4 regions of the Romboutsia sp. 1001285H_161024_C4 genome follow, and region 3 is predicted to be linked to each of the others. Evidence: riboswitches for the same ligand, from Rfam matches in the RefSeq annotation. Region 3 holds a riboswitch; each other region holds the start of a gene.
What was found. A riboswitch is a leader RNA that binds a small molecule or an ion and turns the genes downstream of it on or off. The one in region 3 is predicted to bind cyclic di-GMP.

Region 1 (4,297 bases), on a different contig from region 3:
TTTGGTTACTTTTAACCCACTTTAATTTCATTCTCTTAAATGTTGTAGGTTTGAATTTAGCTTCAACTAAACCAGAAGTACTGTCTGCTCTACCTGTAGCCACTAATTGGAAGTTATCACCTTTAGTAGCGTTAGAACCATATATCTCGAATTCCTCTAAAAATCCTTTTCTATCTGACTGTCTAGCACCATAAGCTATTCTGTCTACAGTTATAGGTTGTTTGAATTCTATAGTTACTTCATTAGACCATTCTTTATCGTTTCCTCTATTAGTCTCCCAGTAAGTGTCTACATTACCATCAACCGCGTTATTTATATGCTGTTGTAGATATTGCCCTGCATTATTACTTATACTCTTTATATTCTCGTAAGGTATTCTAAATTGTTTTACATACTCCGCATTATCCAGATGATTAAACTTCTTACTTGTAGCAACAGAACTCTCTACCTTGCCTTGTTCTATTAGAACTCTTGCATTGTATAAGTCCTCTTTAAAGTCTTCAAAGAATGGGTGTGTACTACATTCGTTCTCTAAAGCTTTTAATTTATCAACTGTATCAAACTCTTCACTTACTTTAGACATAGTATCATCAGTGAATAACCTTTGTATTTTATCTAGAGTTTGGTCTTGTTTATATAATCCGAACTCTGACGCTAAAGCCCAACCTTCATATCCTTGCTTATAAACAAACTTAACTCTTCTAGCTTGAGTTGGATTAAACTTTATAGATATAGAGTCTCCAGTTCTTGAAGCACTACCACTAGTTACTTTAGTAAATGTGTCTCCTTCACTAGTCTTAGAAGTATAGATATCGAACTTCTCTGCGAAACCTCTATCTCTCGGAGAATAATATACTATTCTATCTAAAGTTCTTATTTGGTCTAAAGTCATTATAACTTCGTTTGTATGAGTTTCGCTATTTCTAGCATCAGAATGCCAATTAGTGTTAGGATCACCATCTATAGCTTTATCTATAGTTTGATTTGACCAATGTCTACCGTTAGTAGTTATATTCTTTATATGACTATTATCTATCTTATAAGTCTTATCATACTCTGCTAACTCTGGAGTTCCAAAAGCTTTAAACTTCGAAACTTTAGCATCTGCATAAGTTACCTCGTTACCTTCTAATACAAGTTTAGCATCATCTAAATCTTCTTTGAACTTACTGTATAAAGGATGTGCCTTCGCTTCATTCTCTAAAGCAGTAAGTTTCTCTAAAGTCCCAAAATCAGGGTTTACTGTATTCTTATTACTGTCTGTAAATAGTTTATCCATTTTCTCTGATAAAGCATCTTCTTTATAGAACCTAGCTTCTGATATGAATGGTCTATTTTCATGGCACTCTTTAAATACAAACTTCAGTCTCTTAAAGTTTGTTGGGTTAAATTTAAATTGCATGAAGTCTTTAGTAACTTCTGCAGTACCGCTAGAAACTAATTTGAATGTATCCCCTTGAGAAGTTTCTGAAGCATATATTTCATACTTAGTAGGAAATCCTTTTTGATTTCCGCTTCTAGGTAATAATGCTATTCTATCAAGTTGTTCTATTTCATCAAAAGTGAATACCACTTCATTAGTGAAACCATTACCATTGCTTCTGTTTGTTTCCCAATGTGTATTAGGGTCACCATCATACATATATTCTATTTTTGTTGTAGAGTAAGTTCCACCATTTACTTGTGTATTAACGATGTGGTCTTTACCTAACATAAACTTGTCATCATAAGCTTTTTGGTTTTCAGTTCCATACCCTAATAACTTAGATACTTTAGTTTCAATAAAGTTAACCTCTTTGTTCTCTAGAACAAGTCTTGCATTATCTATATATTCTTTAAAGCTATCGCGGAATGGATGTCCTTCAGTTTCTTTCTCTAAAGTGTTTAATGCTTCAGGAGTTGCAAACTCTTTACTTACTTCATTCATGTTTGCATTAGTAAATAATCTTTCCATCTTATCTAGAATTCTATCCTCTTTATAGAACCAAAACTCTGCGGCACTTGCCCACTCGTCATGTGCTTCTACGAATTTGAATTTAACTCTCTTTGCTCTTACAGTATCAAATTTAAATTCAACCATTCCACCTGTAACTTTACTTCCTTCTATTTTTCCTGCTAGTTTAAAATCTTCACCTATTTCACTCTCTGAAACATATATCTCTGCACTAGTAGGATATCCTTTACCTTTAGCCCCGTCTTGTCTTGTAGCATAAGCTAATCTATTTATCTCGGCTATATCTTTAAACTCCACAATTACTTCATTTTTAAATTCATTTGTATTTCTAGTGTATGTTTCCCAATGTGTATTAAGTTTTCCATCTATAGCATTTTCTATCTTAGTTCCTGGGTAACTTCTTCCATTGTTTGTTATAGACTGTATCTCAACTCTATAAAGTTCATTATACTTAGCGAAGTTAGGATTGTTCTTAATTTTAAAATCACTAACTGTCATACTTTTAGAAACTTGTTCCTCTATCGCTAATGCTTTTTCCTTTATTACTTCGTTAGCAAAAACATTTAAAGCAGGTGTGCTGTTTGTTGCTATAACAGATATGGCCAATATTGATGCTATCTTTTTCTTCATAATATTCTCCCTCTTATATTATATGAATTTACAATAACTAAATATTTTACCCCAAATTTCAAAATATAGTCTTGCTATAGAGCTATAGTTGTTTTTATTAAATAAAAAACTACCCTTTATAAAGGGTAGTTGCCATCTAAAGTAAACATTATAAAACAATCTTACAATTATATCATAAGATAACTCTATAAAAACAAAGAATATCAATTCTTTGGCAACTGGCTGGCATAGTCTAATTTTACCTTAGCCCCTTTAGCTTTGCGTCGCTAGATTTCTCTAGGTTTGCTAATATGTAATTTTTAGTCATCTATATTAATTATACATAATTTTTTATAAATTAAAATAGTTTTTTTTAATTTAAAATAATTTTAATATATTTTTGAATATATTCTATTAAAGCAAATATTAATTATTACTACACAAAAATATTTATTAATTTTTATCTGTAATTAAGCTTCTAATATGAAATTTTTACCATTTAGGCTTTTTCCACTTATATTTATATATATGGTATAATAAGTGTAAAAATTTATACATTTTAATAAGGAGACATCTATGGATAAAATTGCACAAAACAGAGAATTTTTCAAAGCTGATTTTGAAATACTAAAACAGATAAAAACGGATAAACAAAAAGGAATACCCGCTCCTTCTTTCCAAAAAGAATATGATTCAAATTCTAATTTAATAGAGTTACCTCCTGTAAGCAAAGACATTTTAGTTAAACCTAACGTACTAGATTGTATAAATGATAGAAGAAGTATAAGAAAATATAGTGATGAAAAAATAAATTTATCTGAACTTTCGTATTTACTATGGGCTACTCAAGGAATCCAAACTGTAAAAGATAAATTTAGTGCCTTAAGAACTGTACCTTCTGCTGGTTGCACTCACCCATTTGAAACATATTTAATAATAAATAATGTTGATGGTTTAAAGAGTGGAGTTTACAGATATTTACCTTTAGAACATAAACTTTTATTTATAAAGACTTTAAGCAATATAGATGATGAAATAGATAAAGCAACTCCAAACCAACCTTTTGTTCAAGGTTTCGTATCTAAAAGTGCCGTTGTGTTTGCTTGGAGTTGTATTCCATATAGAAGTGAACATAGATTTAGTATAACTGCTCATAAGAAAATACTTATAGATATTGGACATGTTTGCCAGAATCTTTACATAGCATCAGAATCTCTTAATTACGGGACTTGTGCTATCGGAATATATGATCAGGATATAATTGATAATATGTTAGATTTAGATGGAGAAAATGAGTTTGTAATTTATATGGCTTGTTTAGGTAAAAAACTTTAATAAATTAGCTTAATTATTAATATAATTGTATTACTTTAAAGTAAAAATCTCAAAAATATCTTAAATTAAGATACTTTTTGAGATTTTTTAATTTTAATATTTTTAAATAAAGTATAGTATAAAGTACTTTATTTTGATATTTGACTTAATATATATGAGGTTACTTCATCAGGAGAAATATTTAAAATAATCGCAAATTATTCATTTAATAATCTTTCTGCTTCTTTCATAATATTATTATCTCCTTTAGAAATTATATTTCTCATTGAAATTTTATTATTATGTTATTAGAATAACCAGAATTTAATACATAAATTTATAAAATTGGAGCTTGGTTATTCATTGAATATCCATCATTTCTAACATCACTCATATCTAATGTATCATCTTTTATTTTAA
Region 2 (4,297 bases), on a different contig from region 3:
TATAATTTAATGACTCTATATCAGTAATATTTGGTATTGAAGCAACGCCTATTGAAGTCTTATCGATAATTTTTTGTTCTTCTTTTAATACTACTCCTGGATCATATTTTGATTCAATAAGAGGCTTTACATCTGGCTTTACAACATATACGTTTATATTACCAGGGTATTGATTTTTCGGTATTGTTAGTGAGTTTAACTTCTTGTGTTCTCTTGCATAGTCAACTTCAGCATTTACTATTCCAGGATTAACACTTCCATCTTCTAGGTTTCCATATAGCTCAAATCTTCCTAGTGCAATATCTTTACCTTCATTGTATCCACTATCTTCTGCTCCTGTTTCAATATATATAATTTGATCAACCACATCAGTAAAGTTTACAAAACCAGTATTTACTGTTCTTCCAGTTTCATCATAATATACCTTATCACCTAGAGCACTAAATTCTGTTGTTAAATTAGCTCCATCTAGCTTATATACATCATTCTCTCCTACTTGTTCTACATCTAAAACTGTTCTAGGATTTACAAATACACCATATTCAGTTATTTTATGAATATCCTTTTTAAATTCTATATTTTCTAGTTTTAATTCTTTATTCTCTTTATATTCTATTTCAATTGCTTCATTTTTGTTGTTACTGTCATCTTTTATAGCATCAGCATTTACTTTTATAGTACTACCTTGTTCTAATTTTTCGCTAAATAATACTACTAATTTATTTTCTTTTATATATGCTGTTTTCTCTATACTTGTTTTGCTAGTAGCATCGTTTTTTGATATTACGCTTATTTCTTTTGATATATCATCTACATTGCTATTTATATTTTCATTAAACTCTAATACTACTGCTTTTTCATTTGTATTTGATTTTAATACACGAGGCTTTGTTGTATCTTGTGGTGGTCTTGGAGTTGTACTTCCTCCGCCTCCTCCAGTTGATGGTGGGTTTGGTTTATTTCCTTCTAATACTGTATCACCTGCTGGTTTAAATCCTTCTATAGTTCCGTTGTTTTCAACTACAACTCCACTTCCTTCAACTACAATATTTTTTAATGTAGCATCTTTGTCTACAACAACAGTAGATCTACTAGCTTTAACAGTTATTTTTCCGCTATATTTTCCAAAGAATTTAACTTCTAAAAGCTTGTCACTATTTATAGTTAAATCCTGAGTTATTGTTGATGTTGGTCTAAATTCTATAACATCGTGATGATTAGCTTTCTTCAAAGCTTCTTCTAATTCAGCTACTGTCTTAACTACAAAAGTTTCTCTTATTTGAGTGTCTTTTAATGCTTTTTTAGAGTTTTCATTTATTCCTTGTCCTACTTGTACCATTTCTTTAACTTTTTTTCTAGCTATTGCATCTTCTTGTGCTGTATGTAATTTGTTTCCAAGTATTACAACTGGTGAATCTTTCTTAGCTGCTAATGGTCCAACTGCTAAAGCATCTACTAAATGATCTTCATTTCCCATTCCACTTTTAGCATAGAACACATTTTCAACTTCTACATCACTGTAGAACTTATCTATAACTTTTGCATTTGTTTCGTGTCTATCTTCTCCTGCTATTCTTTCTGCATTAGGTAGTTTGTTCATTACTTTATCGCTAACTACTCCACCTACTACATAAGATTTTTTTATTCCTTGAGATTTTATCCATTCTTCACTTTTTCCAAGGCTATCTGTAGATGATAGTATCACTGGCATATTTTTATCCCCTACTGCTGGTGCTACACTTATAGCATCTGGAAGTCCTTTATTTCCACTTACTACTGTTACTTCTTCTATATTTTTAGCTTTATCTATAGCTTTTGCTACTTCTAATGAAGTATCGTATCTATCTTCACCTTTTATTCTATCAACAGCTATGTTCATAGCTTTTAATTCTTCTACTACTTTTGGGCTTACTGAGTTTTCTCCACCTATTATATATACTTTTTCTGCTTTTAATCTAGCTAATTCAGCCTTTGTATCTTCCCCTAATGTGTCTTTTTTAGATAAAAGTATTGGTGCATCTTTTTGAGTTGCAAATGGTGTTGCACTAAGTGCATCTGCTACTTTACTAGAATTTACTATTACTACTTCTTTAGCACTTTTCCATCCTTCATTAGATACGGCTGTTGCTGTTTTGTATCTGTCATTCCCTGCTAACACTTTATCTTTAGTTGTATCTGCAAATGTTGGTGCTAATGTTGTAGATACTATACTAGCTGTTAACCCTATTGCTAATGCTTTTTTTGTTTTAATAAACTTTACTGCTTGTTTATTCATTTTTAATCTCCTTATTTTTATATTTTTTCATAAAAATAGACTAAAAATATTTCTAGATATACCCCTAGAATCAAATTTAGCCGGTTGCACTACTAACTCCATATAATCTAAGTGCCCATGTACAGATTATATTTCAACGTTTCTGCATATGATTCACAATAAATTTATTTTATTAATAAATAATTTTTATTCATATTCATTATATTTCATAATAATTTCGATATCAACCTATTTCAAGCGACATTTTCGCTTATTTTTCGACATTATTTATTTATTTTATTCGACTATTTCATTAATAATACTAAATATGTACCCCTAATTTTTATTTTAATGCTAATTAATTATATTACATTATACTCATTAAAAAAGAGCCCATTTAAGGCTCTTTTATTTAACGATATATTCATTTGTGCTTCCAAGTTCTCCATCATATCTACCAAGTTGCTTGACACATACTTTTTTTATACCATCTACATTATCAATCTCTAAAGTATCATAATCTATTCTTTTAGTTTCTACTTTCTTATCATTTACGTACACATGACTACTATCTGTAAAATTCTTTCCTTTTATAGTAGTTACCTTATCTCCAACTACTACATCATCTATCACTATTTCTTCTAATCCCAATTTCATGTTACTTGCTTTTGGATTATCTTTTTCTTCTAGGTAATACTTTTTCCCTCATTTAATTTTTCCTTATATAATCCCTTTTGTGTTACATTATTTAATTGAATATATTATATCATAACAGTTATTTAATTTATTGTTTAGGCTTTATAATAAAAAACCTACCTCTCATGAGGTAGGTTCTATCTATATTAACACTTTAATTATTTTACTATTTCAACTATCTTTTCTATTACAGTGTTTGCTATTCCTTGTCCTATTTGAACTATCTTCTTAACACCTGTTAACTTTAATTCAGCAGTTTCTTTTTGATCTACTGATAAGTTATTTGTAGCTAATACTATTGGAGCATTTTGGCTTCCTGCTAAAGGAGCTGCAGTTAAAGCATCTATTAAATGGCTCTTTCCTACTCCGTATCCATCTTTAGCTACAAATGCATTTGTAGTCTTATCATTATAGAACTTGTTTATAACAGCAGCGTTAGTTCCTTGTCTATCAGCTCCTGATAATCTTTCTACATTGTTTTTAACATCATCCATAGCGTCTAATTCAGCTTTAACTTCATCAGATACTGAACTAGTTCCACCAACTATTGTCATATCTCTCTTAGCCATAAATTCTTTAGCTTCTTTAGTTATAGCAGCTTTATTTGTTACTACTATTGGAGATTTTGTTTGTGCAGCATATGCGGCTATACTCATTGCATCTACTTCACCGTTTCCACCAACTACGAATGCAGGCTTTTCAGCTCCTGCTTTTTCTCCCTCTACAACTTTTTCAGCTATAGCTAAAGATGTAGCATATCTGTCATCTCCTGATATTCTTTCTACTTTTGTTCCTAATTTAGCTAATTTTGCTTCAGCTTCTTTAGATATTTGGCTCTCTCCACCTACTATGTATATAGTCTTTCCTGCTAATCCATTTATTCCAAGAACTCTTAACATTTCAGCTTCTACTTCAGGAGTTACTCCTGCTTTTTGAGATAATAATATTGGAGCTTTTTCTTTAGCTGCTAATGGTGATGCTGCTAATCCATCTACTATTGCATCTTGTCCAACTAATACTACTGCATTAGCTGTTCCATCTTCAAATCCTTCTTTACTTACTTTTATAGAAGTAGCAAATCTATCATCTCCTGCTAATGATCCAACTAATAGTGTATCTTTATTTTCTAATACTGCTTTAAAGTCTTTCATTGTGTGGAATTCACCTGCTATAGTTGTTTTTCCAACAACATAAGAACCTTTTTTTACAGTTATATCTAATCTTGTTAAAGCATCTCCCTCTGGATTAAATCCTGGTAAATCTGGTAAATCAGATAATACAAACGTTAGAGCTTTATCATTCATAGCTTTTACTAATTCCATACCTTTTGAAGTAAGTCTTACTCCG
Region 3 (4,297 bases):
GAATTTCCTTATGGAAAATGACAATGGTTATACAACATATCATTTTGAAGTCACAGCACACTTATTAGATGAGGAAACATTAAACTTCTTAAAAGATTGCAAAGAAGGGTTATTCCAATTTGAAATAGGAGTACAAAGTACAAACCAGAAAACTCTTGATGCAGTTGGAAGAAGAGATGATTTTGAAAAATTATCTTATGCAGTTAAAAAAGTAGCATCGTATAGAAATATACATCAACATTTAGATTTAATAGCGGGACTTCCATATGAAGATTATGCAAGCTTTGAAAATTCATTTAATGATGTATTTAATTTAGGTATAGAGCATATACAATTAGGGTTCTTAAAGATGATAAAAGGAACTGGTATAAGAAATACTGCAAAAGAACATGGATATAGATACAAAGATTATACACCATATGAAGTATTATATAATGATTATATAAGTTATAGCGAAATGATAAAGTTAAAAGATATAGAAGAAATACTAGAAAGATACTATAACTCTAAAAACTTTGTATTGTCAATGAGATACATAATACATAATTATTATGAGCAAAGTCCATTTAAATTCTTTGAAGAATTTGCAACTTACTTTGATGAAAATGGGTATTTTGATGTAGCACAAGGTAAGAATCAATTATATAAAATATTATTAGATTTCTACAACGATAAGATAAATGATAAAAATGAATTATTTAATGATATATTAAAGTATGATTATATATCATTAGGTAAAACTTCAAATTTACCTCAAATATTCAATAAAGAAGATGTAGAAGATTTTAAAAATAGATGTCATATGTTCTTACAAAATGAAGATAACATATTAAAATATATACCACAGTTTGAAAATAAACCAGCTAAGCATATAATAAAATATGTTCATTTTGAACCATTTAGATTCGATATATTAAAGTTAAAAGAAGATATACATGCTGATATAAAAGAGATAAAAAATATAATTTTATTTGTCTATGATGATGATAACAAAGTTTTTGAAAAGTCAAAGTCATATAGTGTTAACATATAATATTAAATGCTAATTATTACATATTGGTATTATATATTATGAAAACATATCACATAAATTTTTAATGGGTATAAACATTAATAGATTAAAAATTATTATGTGAAGTTACAAAGGAGGAAAAAATGAAGTTTAAAATAGAAAAGTATTTATTAAAGAAAACAGAAGAATTATCTTTTATAACTATAAAACATGGTGGAGAATTTAACTTAGAAGGTTACACTATACCTAAGGGTGGATTAGATGTACCTATAAAAAATGAGGTATTAGTTAAAGGAATAAAAGAAAAGACAGCACAAGATAAGATAAATACAATGTCTATAGCAGATGCTATGATATATATAATGGGTATTGATAGCCAATTTAAGTATAATGAAGAATACAGAAAATTTTTAGATGCTTTTATCAAAAAAGTAAATATAAATATAAAAGAATATATGGGCTATATGTCTAAAAAATACTTTGATATTGGTGAGATAACTGATTCGTTAATATACTTAAAAGCTATGATAAGTATGTATCCAAATGACATAGATGGATTATATCATTATTCAATAGTTTGCCAGGAACTAGCAAAGCAGTATCAAAAAGATATGGACAAAGAAGCTATGAATAAGTTTTTATTAGAAGCCTTAGAAAAGTTGGAAATGGTTATACAATTAGATGAAAACTTTGCTTTAGCTTACTATCATTTAGGATACCATTACTACAATCAAGGTCAATATTTAAAGGCTAGAGTTATATGGGAAGAAGCACAAAAATTAGGGTTAGATGCAGACTTAATGGCAGAGGTTCAAGAAAATATAGGAAAGATGGACTTTAAAGTTCAATATGAAGAAGGTTATAATTTAGTATTCCAAGGAAAATGTGAAGAAGGACTAGAAAAATTATTACCTCTTGAACAAGATCATCCTGATTGGTGGAACTTATTATTTATGATAGGATTAGCTTATAAAAATATGGGTGAATTTGAAGAAGCTAAGAAATATTTTGAAAAAATACTTATAACTAAACCACATCAAGTAGATACAATGGTTGAACTAGGCCTTTGTGAAGCTAGTATGTTCAATATAGATAAAGCTATAGAACACTTTGAACAAGCAGCTAAAATAAAAGAAGATCCAGAAATATTATGCAATTTAGGGATGGCATATCTAAACAAAGGTGATATAGATGATGCTATATATTATATAGAAAGAGCTTATGAATTAGATCCACAAGATGAAATTACAGTGGCATGTTTAAGAGAACTTGATAAATATAGATAAAAAATAAGTTAAAATTTACTATAAAAAATCTAAAATTGACTTTAACTAAATTAAAGGGTATAATAAATCACTGAGATTATATAATTATATTCAAAAGTTAAAATTAGGAGCGAAGAAGTATACCTTGTATATGGGCACTTGAGGTATATGGAGTTAATAGTGCAACCGACTATTCAGATAATATTTAAATATTATTCGAATAGTCTTTTTTATTTTAAGATACAAGTTTATTGATAAGACATTAATGAAAATTAAATGAAAGCTAACAATTTTATATAGCATAAATGCGAACAAATTAAAATAATTAAAAGGACATAAATACATATAAGCTAAAAATAGGAATGAAGAAGTATACCTTGTATATGGGCACTTGAGGTATATGGAGTTAATAGTGCAACCGACTATTCAGATAATAAATCATTATTATCTTGAATAGTCTTTTTTATTTTAAAATAAAAGTTTATTGATAAGACATTAATGAAAATCAAATGAAAGCTAACAATTTTATATAGCATAAATGCACACAAAGCAAAATTATTAAAAGGGCATAAATACATATAAGCTAAAAATAGGAATGAAGAAGTATACCTTGTATATGGGCACTTGAGGTATATGGAGTTAATAGTGCAACCGACTATTCAGATAATAAATCATCATTATCTTGAATAGTCTTTTTTATTTTAAAATAAAAAGATTTAAAAAGGGTGGTGAAATTTATTGAAAAATAAATACAAGTTAGGAAAAAAAATAATATCGATACTTACGTCAGTACTAATGGTTATAAATGTGTTAATTAATACACATTTTGCGTATGCTGAAGAAGTTAAGACAGATAATCAAGGGGATACAATAGAAGTATCTATAACATGTGATAAAAAAGAGATTGAGCCTGGAGAAAAATTGAATTTTAAACTAGAGTATAAGTCTAAATATGGTCCAGGGAGTATAAAACCAGGTGATACTATAGAATTTGAAATGCCTAGTTGGCTTGAAAGATTTAGCTTTAAATTCCCCCCAGAGCATTTTAAAAGTGTACAAATGGAAGGTAATAAAGTAGTAGCAACTTTTGGGGATGATGTTTATGATGCAATAGGAGGATATGTTAATGTATCAGCATATGCAGATAAAACGGAAGAAGTAGATAATCAGAAGATAGAGGTATGGGTTGATGGAAAACCAGTTACTAGCATAGAAATAGCTATAAAACCATCTAATGAAACAGAGCCTATAATAGATAGACAGATTCTTAAAACTATAAATAATTATGACCATGTAGATTCAGATGGAAATACGGTAGGAAATATATATTATCCAGTACTAGGAAAAACTCAACAATATAGAGTATATGTTAATGAGAAATTTTCAAATATATCAAATGCAGTATTAACAGATAATATGCCTGAAGGAATGGAGCTTATACCAAGTTCTGTAAATGTAATTAAAATAGAAAGAGATAGCGCAGAAACAGATGTCACAGATAGCTTAAATATAAGCAAATCATCTAATAGGCTTAGTATAAACTTTGGAAATATTAAAGATAAATATATTGTAACTTATAAGACAAAGATTACTCAAAATTTGAGTTCTTATAAGAATACAGCAGTATTTAATAAAAGCGATGGTAAGTTAAATAGTACTGTTATATTAAAACAAAAAAATGAAGCAAAAGATGTTATAAGTAAGTATAGTTATACCTCTGCTAAAAATTCAGAAGGTAAAAATGTAGCATCTATGAACGAAAATGTAAGATATAGAATAGATATTAATGAAAATAGGTCAAATCTTAAAAATGTAACTTTAAATGACTTTACACCTAAAGGAATGGAACTTTTAAAGGACAGTATAAGTATAGGTAAATACAATAAAGATGAAAGCTTTGAGTGGGTAACAGATCAATTTAAAGATAAAATAAACACTAATAATGGAAATTTAACTATAAATTTTGGAAACGTAGATGATTACTATATTGTTTGTTACGACATGAAGATTACAAATGTTG
Region 4 (4,297 bases), on a different contig from region 3:
AGTGAATATAATGTTGTATATAGAACAATTGATGAATACATAGATGTTTTTAAAGTTCTTATAAATAATGGATTTAAGATTATAGAAAATGAAATGTTTCTAACTGATAAAAAAACAATACAAAGAAACTGAGAGACACTATTTTATTTTAAAGAGAGGTTAAACAATAAACTTATAACTAAAGTTACAATTTAAATCTTGGATTTATAGAAAGTAGTGTGATTAAAAATGAATGAAAAACAAAGAATAATAGAAATTTTAAAAACCTCAATAGAAGGTATTTCTTACATAATTAAAAATTTAAATACAGACTATGAGTTTATGTCTGAAATTTGTATACAAGCTATTAATACAGTTAAAAATAGCTTTGAAAACGCTAAAAAATGTGACGATAGACTTTATAATCTATCAAATAGTATATTAGAAAAATTAAAAAATCTAAATAAAACAAAAGATACAGATACACTTTATGATTGCCAAGAAATTATTAATATGATAAATGATATGATAGATATTATAAATAAAAATATTAAGGGAAAATATAATATTGTTTTTATGCCATACAATGCATCTATGTGGAATAGTCTTGAAAGTATTTGGAAAGAAGCTAAAGAAGATGAAAATTGTAATTGCTATGTAGTACCAATTCCATATTATAAGTTAATTTATAATAGAAATGGGAATATAGACGCTATATTTACATATGAAGGTGATATGTTGCCTAAATATGTACCTATTACTGATTATAAAACATTTGATTTAGAAAAAATTAGTCCAGATGTTATATATATACACAATCAATATGATGAATATAATAATGCTACTAGAGTAGATAGCAACTATTTTTCTTATAATTTAAAAAAATATACAGATATGCTAGTATATGTTACTTATGGAATATTAGGTACTTATCCAATTTCATTTTATAAAGATTTTTACTCATTTATAGGAACAAGAGAATTTGATAAAGTTGTTGTACAATCTTATGCATTTGCAGACATTGCAGAATATAGTGGGGTAGCTAGAGAGAAATTATTGCCTCTTGGGTCACCTAAATTTGATGCTTTAGTTAGTAGTCTAAAATCAAATACTACAAATGAATATTATAAAAATAAATTTAAAGGTAAAAAGGTATTTTTATGGACTACAAACTTAATGAAAGTTATAAATGGAAGAGATAAAGTATTAGATGAAGTTGAAGAAGTCTTTAATAAAATTAGAAATGATTTAAACTATGGATTAATATATAGACCTCACCCTCTAGAGCTTTCATATGTTAAATCAAGAGCCCCAGAATGCTATAAAAGATATAAAGAGTTATTAAGCTCAGCAAAAAATACAGAAAATATAATTATTGATAATTCACCTAGTTATTACGAAGCTTTTCAAATATCTGATGCACTAATAACAGATAGGTCTTCTGTATTAATTGAATATATGGCTACAGGAAAACCTGTTTTAATATATGACATAGAATTAAACAGAGAATACTATCATGAAAAAGTATTTGATATATTTTCTAATTATATAGTTGGTGAAGATGAAATGACTGTAGATAAATTTATAGATTTAGTAGTCAATAAAAAAGATTACAAAAAAGATAATAGAATTAATGCACTAAATACTGTTCTTTCAAATATTGATGGTAGTTGTGGAGAACAAGTTCACAAACATATAAAGCAGTGTATTGAAAATAATTATTTTTAAAATTTCACAATGATATTAAATACAAAAAGTCATGAATAACTTATTATATTAAGTAACTATTTTTACAAGACTTTTTGTATTTTATTATTAAAAATATTAAGTATTAATTAATACAGGTATATAAATTTAACTATAAGAGTATTTATAATAATTAATAGTTTTACACATATCCCGATAAGTTCATAAAATAAATCTAAATTAAAAGTAGTTAAATTACTACTAAAGTCTTTAATCATTTTTCAAAATTATGAATTTTTATAATATTATATGAACACAATATTAAATTTTCTTTAAAGAAAGAATAAATTTTAATGTTGCAAATGTTATAAAATTTATCTAAGTAAAAACTAACTTTAATATACATTTTATTACTATAATAAGCTTTGATTTATTAATAAGGTAGATAAGTATCATAAGAAATTTTATTAATATAATTGAGTATTAAATCAATATTTATATCAAAAATATCTTTAGGAACTAATATAGATATAAATAAAGTAAATTTTCTAATTTTAATATTTTGAATTTATAAATAAAACTACAGTCATAATTGAAAAAAATAGGAATATTATCTAAATTTATAATATTTATAAATTAATCTGAATAAGGATGTTTAAGTTAAAAATTTTTAGTGTTATAGAGTTTGTTATCTAATATATAATTTGTATTATTTTAATAAAAAATATAAAGTTCTAATTATATCAGCCGTATAATATAAAATAAAATTACACTTTGCGATTTAACCAATAAGTTTAAATATATTTTTAATATTAGTTTGAAAAAAAATAGTAAGAAAATACAAATAAAAACTTGATTAAATGGTAATTATACTATAATATTTAGTGTATGGAAAAAAATGTCGAAAAGTGTAAAAAAAGAACGAAAAACAAAATAGCAAGCTAGAGAAATCTAGTGACGCAAAACTATAGGAGCTAAAGTAGAAACTATGCTAGCCAGTTGCAAAAAACTGTGTGTTTTTGTTTTCGATATATAAGGTTTATAATTTTGGAGAATTATGAATAATATATAAATTATTTTGATTGTTTGTGTCCAAATTATGCATCTCTATTTATCGACGCTGATATTATATAACTCTCTTTAGAGTTATTTTTTTTTGAAGAAATAATATTTTAATAAATCTAATAATTCAATTAAATTATTAAAGTTCATTATGTATTTTACATTTTTTATTATAGGAAAAATTATGTAATAGTATAAATTATATAGAAAAAAATAAGTAAAAGTTTATAATTAAAATAGTAAAAAAATTAAATATAAGGAAACAAATAATAAATATATTGATTTAATTTTATATAAAAAATAATCAAATTCTAGCAATGATAGTATGCTATGTAGTATACAAAATTACTCTTTAGAGAGTGGTTTTTTGATTTATAAAATTAATGGAGGAGAGTAATATGGAAATCTATAATTTAATGAAAATGGGATTAGATGCTACACATTTAAGGAGTAATGCCATTGCAGAAAATATTGCTAACATAAATACTCCAGGGTATAAAAGAAAGTATGTTAGTTTCGAAGATACTTTGAAGAATAAACTAGAAATTCCTAGTATAAAGTTAAAGATTGATAAGGAATCTGTGGTCAGAGAAGATGGGAATAACGTTGATATTGAACATGAGAAGGTTAATCAAGCAGCTACGACATTAGAATATAATGCGTTAGTAAGTCTTACAAATATAAAAATCGCTATGACAAAAAGTATAATATCTGGGAGGTAAATAAATGAGTGTTTTTAGTGGTATGAGAATTAGTGCAAGTGGTCTGACAGCAGAACGTATGAGAATGGATATAATATCTTCAAATGTTGCTAATATGCAGACTACAAGAACTAAAAATGGAGGAGCATATAGGAGAAAAGTAGCTACCTTTGAAGAAAATTATGATGAAAAATTAGGGATGTTAGGAGTTAAAACAAAAAAGATTGAAGAAGATAAATCTCCTCTCAGAAAAATATATGAACCGAATCATCCTGATGCAGACAAAGATGGATATGTAGAATATCCAAATGTAGATTTATTAGCTGAAATGTCAGATCTTATAAGTGCATCGAGAGCTTATGAATCTAATGTAGATACTTTAAATGCTCAAAAAAATATGATATCTAAAGCTTTAGAGATAGGTAGATAGAAAGTAGGTGGTTAAATGACAGGAATAAGTAATATAAATATTAATTCTGATATATTCTCTAATGCTATTAATAATAAGACTACATATAAAGTTAAAGGAAATGAAAAGCCAGACAAGCAATTTGAAGATGTTATAAAGAATGCTATAGGTAAGGTAAATGATAGTATTATAAATTCAAATGAAAAGATAGAAGCGCTTATAAAAGGTGAAGATGTTTCTATGCATGATGTTATGCTATCAGCACAAGAATCTCAAATGTCAGTGCAACTTATGATTGAGATTAGAAATAAGTTATATGATGCTTACCAAGAAATTAATAGAGTGCAATTGTAATTCCTTAATAAGGAGCAGATAGATGAATTTTAAAGAGATAATAGAAAAAATAAAAGATTTTATAAAAACAAGAAAAGAAAAATTTAAGGAAATGAGAAAAGAAAAG

Region 1: another riboswitch for cyclic di-GMP. It lies ahead of I1959_RS08620 (NPCBM/NEW2 domain-containing protein); the one in region 3 lies ahead of I1959_RS11160 (SpaA isopeptide-forming pilin-related protein).
Region 2: another riboswitch for cyclic di-GMP. It lies ahead of I1959_RS03680 (cell wall-binding repeat-containing protein); the one in region 3 lies ahead of I1959_RS11160 (SpaA isopeptide-forming pilin-related protein).
Region 4: another riboswitch for cyclic di-GMP. It lies ahead of I1959_RS01295 (flagellar basal body protein); the one in region 3 lies ahead of I1959_RS11160 (SpaA isopeptide-forming pilin-related protein).

The regions. Positions count from the first base shown of each region.
Region 1 is NZ_JADNAJ010000004.1:94,577-98,873, forward strand. It holds gene I1959_RS08620 (NPCBM/NEW2 domain-containing protein) at 1-2,584, opposite strand, end outside; cyclic di-GMP riboswitch class I at 2,795-2,881, opposite strand; gene I1959_RS08625 (SagB/ThcOx family dehydrogenase) at 3,140-3,898, shown strand; gene I1959_RS08630 (vWA domain-containing protein) at 4,215-4,297, opposite strand, start outside.
Region 2 is NZ_JADNAJ010000002.1:24,857-29,153, reverse strand. It holds gene I1959_RS03680 (cell wall-binding repeat-containing protein) at 1-2,275, opposite strand, end outside; cyclic di-GMP riboswitch class II at 2,345-2,428, opposite strand; gene I1959_RS03675 (hypothetical protein) at 2,663-2,911, opposite strand; gene I1959_RS03670 (cell wall-binding repeat-containing protein) at 3,109-4,297, opposite strand, start outside.
Region 3 is NZ_JADNAJ010000006.1:88,442-92,738, reverse strand. It holds gene I1959_RS11170 (B12-binding domain-containing radical SAM protein) at 1-1,033, shown strand, start outside; gene I1959_RS11165 (tetratricopeptide repeat protein) at 1,156-2,298, shown strand; cyclic di-GMP riboswitch class II at 2,395-2,477, shown strand; cyclic di-GMP riboswitch class II at 2,627-2,710, shown strand; cyclic di-GMP riboswitch class II at 2,860-2,943, shown strand; gene I1959_RS11160 (SpaA isopeptide-forming pilin-related protein) at 3,016-4,297, shown strand, end outside.
Region 4 is NZ_JADNAJ010000001.1:243,488-247,784, forward strand. It holds gene I1959_RS01290 (CDP-glycerol glycerophosphotransferase family protein) at 229-1,707, shown strand; cyclic di-GMP riboswitch class I at 2,591-2,672, shown strand; gene I1959_RS01295 (flagellar basal body protein) at 3,126-3,449, shown strand; gene flgC (flagellar basal body rod protein FlgC) at 3,454-3,858, shown strand; gene fliE (flagellar hook-basal body complex protein FliE) at 3,874-4,191, shown strand; gene fliF (flagellar basal-body MS-ring/collar protein FliF) at 4,214-4,297, shown strand, end outside.